Linked DNA regions of Heyndrickxia acidicola. The protein of the gene in region 2 binds, or shares a complex with, the protein of the main gene of each other region. Links are inferred from orthologs where the notes say so. Each region holds a gene or a part of one and is shown on either strand. Other genes may lie near its edges.

Region 1 (3,801 bases), 3.0 Mb from region 2 along the record:
CCGAAGATAGATGGCCCCTTGTTCATTCGTAACCTTTGCACCAAGGGCTTCAAAGCCCTTAATATGCTGGTCAATCGGCCTTGGTCCAAGATGGCACCCTCCAGGTAGTCCAATAACCGCTTTTTTGAAGCGCCCGAGCATGGCTCCCATTAAATAATAAGAGGCTCTTAGTTTTTTAACCTTTCCATTCGGGAGCGGCATGGAAACCATTTTGCGGGGATCCACAATCATATCTTCATCATTTTTAAAAGTAACTTTTCCACCTATTTCTTCAAGCAAGGATTTTAAAATTTGGACATCTGATATATCGGGCAGACCTTCGATTGTCACTGGAGATTCCGCTAAGATAGTAGCCGGAATTAATGCAACAGCACTATTTTTCGCACCACTTACTTTAATGGTTCCTTTAAGGGGATAGCCTCCTGCAATCTTAAGCTTTTCCATTTTAAACTCCCTTCTATGGCAATAAATACTGGCTAAGCAGCATTAGTTGCCACATTGAATGTATATTTCGACAGTATGACAGTCATATTTGATCCTTGGGCGAGATTCCCTATGGTTTATTTCTCTATAATCTTCGTCTCTTTTTTAATACCCCTTAAAACACTCGCTTAATTAAAATTCTATACTAGATAAAAAAATATAAACAACTGTTATATAAAAAAATAACTCTCGAAATATTTCCAATTTCCGGTCATTTCGCTCACCTTTTGCAGGAGTCATTCTTTATTGTTCCAAAAACACAAAACGGAAACCGCCTCTAAGCGGCGGCTTCCTTATGCATTTCCCATTTTCTATTATCTTAATTCAGGAATTTACGCCTTGCCGGAAGAACCGAATTCACGCATTTTACCGATAACTGTTTCTTTGATAGCTTCACGGGCAGGTCCAAGATATTTGCGCGGATCATACACTTTGGAATCGGCTGCAAAAATTTCCCTTACTTTCTTGGCAGACGCTATCTGATTTTCAGTATTTACATTTATTTTTGCAGTACCAAGTGAAATGGCTCTTTTAATATCATGTGTAGGGATTCCTGTCCCCCCATGGAGGACTAATGGAACACCAGTTGTGTTACCGATTTCCTCCATTTCTTTGAATCCAAGATTAGGCTCCCCCTGATAAGGGCCATGTACGGATCCCAGAGCAGGTGCAAGACAATCAATACCTGTTCGCTGAACAAGCTCTTGGCATTCCTTCGCATCTGCATAGATGATTCCTTCCCCAATGACATCATCTTCTTGTCCGCCGACTGTTCCAAGCTCAGCCTCAACCGATACCCCTTTAGAGTGTGCATACTCTACTACGTTTGTTGTTATTTCTATGTTTTCCTCAAAAGGATGGTGGGAAGCATCAATCATGACTGAAGTAAACCCAGCATCTATTGCTTTCTTGCAGTTCTCAAGGCTGGTTCCATGGTCTAAATGAATCGCAACAGGCACTGTAATCTGGTAATCCTCCATTAATCCTTCAACCATTTTAACGACTGTGTTAAATCCGCCCATATAACGGCCGGCACCCTCTGAAACTCCCAAAATAACAGGGGATTTTTCTTCTTCAGCGGCAAGTAAAATTGCTTGTGTAAATTCAAGATTATTAATATTGAACTGTCCCACTGCATAATGTTCTTCTTTTGCTTTGTTTAACATTTCAGTCATAGAAACTAAAGGCATGATTAAATTTCCCCCTTTATACTGAATAGGTGCAGAAAAATGGCTTTTTTGCCCCAATTCTTTTAAACGATTATTTAGAGAATAAATAATATTATATTTTCATCATATCAAACTACTATTTTTTTTGCCATTGAACTCTTTTATATTTTTGGCTTTATTATTTCAACTTTAATAACGGCTCATTTTAAGCTCGTTGGCAGTAAAGAAAGGAACAAAAGCAACCACTTTTACTTTTGTTTCCTTTCTTTACTGTGACCTAAAAAACAACAGAGCCTTTTTCAAAGCCTGCTTTTAAAAAGTCGTCTCTGTTATTGAGCCAATTAATTTTCTCCCCTGGCATTCGCTTAGCAGGCTGTTTAGATAAAGATCACCTAGGTTTTGTTAACGTTGGGCTGTAAAAGAACAAGAAGTTGAGATATCATTTTTATTCATACATTAAAAAATGGAAGCAGCCCGCTTCCGTCATTTAATCGGCATATTCTCCCTGACCGCACTGCGGATATCGTCTATATCGAAAGGTTTGGCGAAGTGGGTGATCGCTCCTAGATCCTTTGCTTCTTGAATCATATCCAATTCTCCATAAGCAGTCATAATGATAACGCGTATGTCCGGATCAATCTCTTTCATTCTTTTCAAGATTTCAATTCCGTCCATACCTGGTATTTTCATATCTAACAATACAAGATCTGGAGAATGCTTTTTTGTAATTTCCAATGCCTGTACACCATTTGCTGCTTGGAAAGTTTTGTATCCCTCTTTTTGGAGCACTTCATTTAACAAAATACGGATGCCGAATTGATCATCTACAATGAGTATTTTTTCTTTTGTGTCATCCATCAAATTCCCCCCTGACTGATTAAACAGTGCAATTTCTTGTGCAGGCATAAAAATACCGTTCTTCTGTTCTCCTTTTCACTTGCATGTATACTATAAGTATATAGTTCTCTATTTGTAAACTATTTTCCTTCTTTCAATGGAGAAATAACAAGTTTTTTAGCGATTTCGCTATTTTTCTTTATTTTGTTTATAATTTTAACAGGGCTTAAATAACCCTATGCGAAAGGAGGATACTTAACGTATGATGAAAATGTTTATGACCCAATTGAACGGCCTTTTCCAAAGGATTTATGATAAAGAAGAACCAGCTATTGAAGATGGCGCAAGACTTTTAGCGCAGGCAATTGTCGGCGATGGAAATATATACATAAAATCCTTTAAAGGAATGGATGCCGTCGCTATCGAGGCTCTCGAGGGCGCTGAACCATTAAACGGGGCTGAGAGACTTTTAACACTTGATGAGGTAACAGAGACCGACAGAGTTCTCGTTATTACGCGTTTTTCAAATGATCCTGAAGCACTGCAGCTTGGCCGTCAGCTATCCCAAAAAGGGATTCCGTTTACCGTTATTGCCGGAACCGTCAAAGATGAAGAGACTATCAGTGATCTGGCCGACGTATATATCAACACCTCCCTAATCAAAGGGATGCTTCCTACTGAAACAGGAGATAGAACAGCATTCCCTTCATCCATGGCTGCCTTATTCATTTACTACGGAATTAAATTTGCATTAGATGAAATCGTGGATGAATACTAGAAAGGCGGAAGCGCCTTGCTCATCGGTGTACGGATTCCGTAGTCTTCGACTGAGATAAAGGAAACACAGCGAGGCACGAGCTGATGCTGACTTATCGTAGGGAGGAGACATAGAAATCAGTTAGCCGATAGGCGCTGGAGCTAGACAAGAAAAATATCCACAGGTTTAGCACTTTATAATTTCCTGGCAAGCATTAAAAAGCCTGAATCAAAGGATCCAGGCTTTTTTTAATCTATTCTTTATTGCTGATTTTTTAATGACGCTTCAATAAACCCTTTAAATAAAGGCTGTGGACGAGTTGGTCTTGAGGTAAACTCCGGATGGAATTGAGAAGCTACGAACCAAGGATGATCTTTTACTTCTACAATCTCGACCAATCTTCCGTCAGGGCTTGTACCGGAAAATACAAAACCGGCATCTTCCATTTGGCTGCGGAAATCATTGTTAAATTCATAACGATGGCGATGGCGCTCTTCAATCATTTCAGATTGATATACACCGAAAGCATTTGTGCCTGTGTAAATTTTACATGGG
Region 2 (4,943 bases):
AAAAAGGAGACAAGCAGTTCAGAATTGAAGGGTTCACTTCACTTGGTATCCTTCAAATCACAAGGAAGCGAACAAAAAGCTCCCTTTCTGAAGCTCTATTAATGCCATGCCCTGTCTGTAAGGGAAAGGGTAAGGTTGAGAGTCCGGAGACACTGGCTTTTCGTTTGGAAAGAGAACTGTGGGAAAAGCCTTTTCGTGAACATGAGGGCGTTCTGATTGAAATGACAGAGGATGTCAAAACCGCTTTTTGTGGTAATGACAATCTTCATCTTGAACGAATTGAAAAAAGTTTAAATGTAAAAATCTTTTTTAGTATCGTAAAACAAAATATTCCCTGCTGTCATATTCGTAAGTTTGGAACGGAAAAAGAGCTGTCGAAAGATATCGTGTAATTCAAAAACCTGTGTTGACACAGTCTAGGCCGTGTGATAGAATTTTTATGTTATGTTTGTAGCACCCGTGCTACAACCGCACAATTCAGGTACTAAGCTTTTGTTTAAAAGCAAAACGCCTGCATTTGGCGAGTCTGAGTTTATAAGGAGGTGCAGTTATGTACGCGATTATCGAAACTGGCGGTAAACAAATCAAGGTTGAAGAAGGCCAAGCTATCACTATCGAAAAATTGAATGTTGCTGAAGGTGAAACAGTTACTTTTGACAAGGTTCTTTTCGTAGGCGGCGAATCTGTAAAAGTAGGAAGCCCTGTAGTTGAAGGTGCTACTGTTACAGCAAAAGTCCAAAAGCAAGGTCGTTCTAAAAAAGTGGTTGTTTTCAAGTATAAAGCGAAGAAAAACTATCACAAAAAACAAGGTCACCGTCAACCATTCACACAAGTTGTAATTGAAAAAATCAACGCGTAAGGTGACTTGCATGATTCATGTTCAAGTTAACCGGTCATCCGACAGGATATTATCTTTTAAGATGGACGGACATGCAGAATTTGCTGAGCATGGCCAGGATATTGTCTGTGCAGGTGCATCAGCTGTATCCTTTGGTACCATTAATGCAATTATGGCGATAGCACAGGTTGAACCAGTGATTAAGCAATCCAAGAGCGGCATGCTGGAATGTATTATTCCAAAAGGGCTGCCTGAGGAGCAGGATCAAAAAGTTCAGCTTTTATTGCAAGGGATGATTATTTCCCTTCAAACGATTGAACAAGAGTATGGTGAATACATTAAAATAAACTTCCGATAGGAGGTGGAATACATGTTAAGATTAGATCTTCAATTTTTCGCGTCTAAAAAAGGAGTAGGTTCTACAAAGAACGGTCGTGACTCTATCGCGAAGCGTCTAGGTGCAAAACGTGCTGATGGCCAATTCGTAACTGGCGGGTCCATTCTTTACCGTCAACGCGGTACAAAAATCTATCCAGGTGAAAACGTAGGCCGTGGAGGCGATGACACACTTTTCGCTAAAGTTGATGGTGTAGTACGTTTTGAACGTCTAGGCCGTGACAAGAAAAAAGTCAGCGTATACCCTGCAGCAAAAGAAGCTTAATAACGAAGCTTTTTGTATATCTTCACCTTTATGATGGAGATATACTATAAAAAACTCTAATCGTTAATGCGATTAGAGTTTTTTTATTTTAGGCACTTTTCGTAAACTTTGTTGCTAAATGAGATAAAGAATGATTTGAATTGATGATTTAATTTTAAAAGATGTGAATTGCTTACGAAAAGATCCGCGAAAACAGACAACATGCGGAAAGATGCCTTGTACGGAAAGCACCAATCGATGCGAAAACAGCCTTTATTTAAGATTGTAATAAACGAATGTCGGGCCAATCATGGCCTTCACCCTTAAAGTGTGCTCCTAGCGCTTTTTTTATAAGTTATCCCTCTAATTTAACTCTATCTCGCTCCTTAGAACGATTTCTCCAAAAGCTTAGTCCAGATATCATTTAAGCATGATATAGAAAATGGGTGCATAACTAGATTTTATTCGACTTCAAAATGCATTAACACCGTATTTCTGATATACTATCAAAAGGTATAAAGAGAAATAGTACAGGGGAGCGCTATGTAACATGAAGAACTGGACAGTGGTTGAGGTGCTCCGGCACGCTCGGCATGATTGGATGAATAAATTGCAGCTAATAAAAGGAAATGTAGCTTTAAATAAATATGATCAGGTAGAACGTATTTTAGAAGAAATTATTATGGAAGCGCATCAGGAGTCCAGGATTTCAAACTTAAAACTTCCTGCATTTGCTCAGCTTTTATTGACATTCAATTGGGAGCATCACCAATTTCAAATTGAATATGAAATGCTGAATGAAGAAGGAGAACTGGCGGCCGACGATCTGAAGATTTCCCAATGGCTTACTTCTTTATTCGATATATTGGATCATGCCGTAGCACCCTATCACGATAATCATCTTTACATCTCTTTTGACACATTCGAAAACAGTGTGCGGTTCTTTTTTGAATTTAGCGGTACAATAACGAATAAGGAAACGGTAGCCGAGTGGATGGAAGAGCAAAAGAACGTCATTAACAAAATGGATGTAAAGAAGCTTACAGAAAACTCTTTCACCATGGAAGCCTTGGTATAACAAAATTTAACAAAAAAGTTTTTACATATAACGAAAAAAAGGTGGTACATCTATGTTTGTAGATCAGGTCAAAATCTATGTTAAAGGTGGAGACGGAGGAAACGGAATGGTCGCATTCCGCCGTGAAAAATATGTTCCTAAAGGCGGTCCTGCAGGCGGGGATGGCGGAAAAGGAGCCGACGTCATATTTGAAGTGGAAGAAGGATTAAGAACATTAATGGACTTCCGTTATCAGCGTCACTTTAAAGCGAAGCGCGGAGAACATGGTATGTCAAAAGGGCAGCATGGACGCAAGGCTGAGCCGATGGTTGTTAAGGTTCCGCCGGGTACAGTCGTAATTGACGATGATACGAAGGAAGTTCTTGCTGATTTAACGGAACACGGACAGCGTTCAGTTGTGGCAAAGGGCGGCCGTGGAGGAAGAGGAAATACCCGTTTTGCTACACCTGCTAATCCTGCACCGGAAATTGCTGAAAATGGGGAGCCTGGACAGGAACGTTACATCATCCTTGAATTAAAGGTTCTTGCTGATGTTGGACTCGTAGGTTTTCCTAGCGTAGGGAAATCCACTTTGCTTTCGGTTGTATCATCTGCAAAGCCGAAAATTGGTGAATACCATTTTACGACCATAGTTCCAAACCTTGGAGTAGTCGAGACTGAGGATAACAGAAGTTTCGTCATGGCCGATTTGCCAGGCCTAATTGAAGGAGCTCATCAGGGAGTGGGTCTTGGTCACCAATTCCTGCGCCATATTGAAAGAACGAGGGTTGTCGTTCATGTGATAGATATGTCCGCAATGGAAGGGCGGGACCCATACCAGGATTACATCACCATAAATCAGGAGTTAAAGGAATACAATCTTCGTTTAACCGAGCGCCCTCAAATCATTGTTGCCAATAAAATGGATATTCCTGAATCTGAAGAAAACCTTAAAGCATTTAAAGAACAGCTTAAAGATGATTTTCCTATATTCCCGATATCCACGGTTACCCGTCAAGGCATCAGAGATTTGCTTTTTGCAATAGCGAACCTACTGGAAGTAACACCTGAATTCCCTCTTTATGAAGAGAAGGAAGAAACTGATGATGTTAATCGTGTTGTCTACAGACATGAAAAGCAGGAAGCTGAATTTGCTATTACAAGGGATCCGGATGGAACATTTGTGGTCAGCGGAGATAAAGTAGAAAAGCTGTTTAAAATGACGAACTTTAACCATGAAGAGTCCATTAGAAGATTCGCAAGACAGCTCCGCTCCATGGGAATTGATGATGCACTGCGTGAAAAGGGTGCGAATGATGGTGATACCATCAGACTAATGGATTATGAGTTCGAATTTGTAGAATAGTTTGGCCGGTTCTTCCGGACACTGAGGAAATGGATATGCGGGAGGCATTGAAAGTGGGGAAAAACAAGGAACAGAAATTTATTCTTGTAAGCGAGGATGTCCTGCCTGAAGCGATGAAAAAGACACTTGAAGCCAAGGAGCTCCTTGAGAGCGGGAAGGCAGCCTCTATTTGGGAGGCTGTCCGCCTTGTTGATCTTTCAAGAAGTGCTTTTTATAAATATAAGGATACAGTGTTTCCTTTCCACGCCATGGTGAAAGAAAAGATTGTTACATTATTCTTTTTTCTGGAAGACCGTTCCGGATCACTTTCCGAATTATTAAGAGTGATTGCGTCTTATTCCTGCAATGTGCTTACGATTCACCAAACCATTCCCATTCAGGGGCGGGCAAATGTCACCGTCTCCTTAAACGTTACAGATATCCCCATTACCCTGGAGACCCTTATTAAAGAGCTTCAGGAGTTTGATTTTGTTAATCGGGTCGAGATACTGGGATCAGGTGCATAAAAAGAAAGGGATGTTCAGATTGAAAGCAGGTTATTTAGGGCCAAAAGCCACTTTTACAGATATAGCGGTACAAAGCGCATTTCCTTGGATGGAACGAATTCCGTTTGAAACCATTCCGGATTGTTTGGATGCAGTAAATGCCAATCAGGTCGATGTAGCGGTCGTTCCTCTTGAAAATACTCTTGAGGGCTCCGTTCATTTAACGGTTGATTATTTATATCATGAAAGCAATCCGCCGATTGTTGCAGAAATTACGGTTCCTATTCAGCAGCACCTGATGGTCCATCCGGAAAATCAGGAGAGCTGGAGAGAAACTGAAAAGGTCTTTTCTCATCCTCATGCTATAGCCCAATGCCATAAATTTCTTCATGGCGATTTAAGAGGTGCAAGCGTGGGGCAGGTTACCTCCACTGCTGCTGCCGCTAAATATGTCAGCGATCACCCTGAGCTTAAAGCAGCAGCTATTGCAAATGAATTGGCAGCAGAAAAGTATCAATTGTCCATAGTGAAAAGAAATATCCATGACCTGCCATATA

The links.
Region 1: the proteins of A5N88_RS00805 (region 2) and A5N88_RS14760 are in contact, whole or in part, in a solved structure (PDB 1F51), measured with the Bacillus subtilis proteins. The link is inferred for Heyndrickxia acidicola from one-to-one orthologs.

Annotation. Positions count from the first base shown.
Region 1 is NZ_KV440953.1:3,156,915-3,160,715, forward strand. Bases 824-3,691 are described here. They hold A5N88_RS14760 (response regulator), read right to left. Parts: upstream 2,511-3,691; coding sequence 2,136-2,510; downstream 824-2,135. Other genes in these bases: A5N88_RS14755 (class II fructose-bisphosphate aldolase), read right to left, coding at 824-1,673; A5N88_RS14765 (DUF2529 domain-containing protein), read left to right, coding at 2,752-3,267; pyrG (CTP synthase), read right to left, coding at 3,507-3,691. Also shown: murA (UDP-N-acetylglucosamine 1-carboxyvinyltransferase), read right to left, coding at 1-444; more of A5N88_RS14755, read right to left, coding at 816-823; more of pyrG, read right to left, coding at 3,692-3,801. UniProt on the Bacillus subtilis protein: Key element in the phosphorelay regulating sporulation initiation. Phosphorylation of spo0B during sporulation initiation.
Region 2 is NZ_KV440953.1:191,376-196,318, forward strand. The notes cover bases 968-3,792. They hold A5N88_RS00805 (sporulation initiation phosphotransferase B), read left to right. Parts: upstream 968-2,028; coding sequence 2,029-2,556; downstream 2,557-3,792. Other genes in these bases: A5N88_RS00795 (ribosomal-processing cysteine protease Prp), read left to right, coding at 968-1,196; rpmA (50S ribosomal protein L27), read left to right, coding at 1,209-1,499; obgE (GTPase ObgE), read left to right, coding at 2,609-3,792. Also shown: A5N88_RS00785 (Rne/Rng family ribonuclease), read left to right, coding at 1-392; rplU (50S ribosomal protein L21), read left to right, coding at 551-859; more of A5N88_RS00795, read left to right, coding at 870-967; more of obgE, read left to right, coding at 3,793-3,901; A5N88_RS00815 (ACT domain-containing protein), read left to right, coding at 3,937-4,407; pheA (prephenate dehydratase), read left to right, coding at 4,427-4,943. UniProt on the Bacillus subtilis protein: Key element in the phosphorelay regulating sporulation initiation. Acts on spo0A. Mediates reversible phosphoryl transfer from spo0F to spo0A.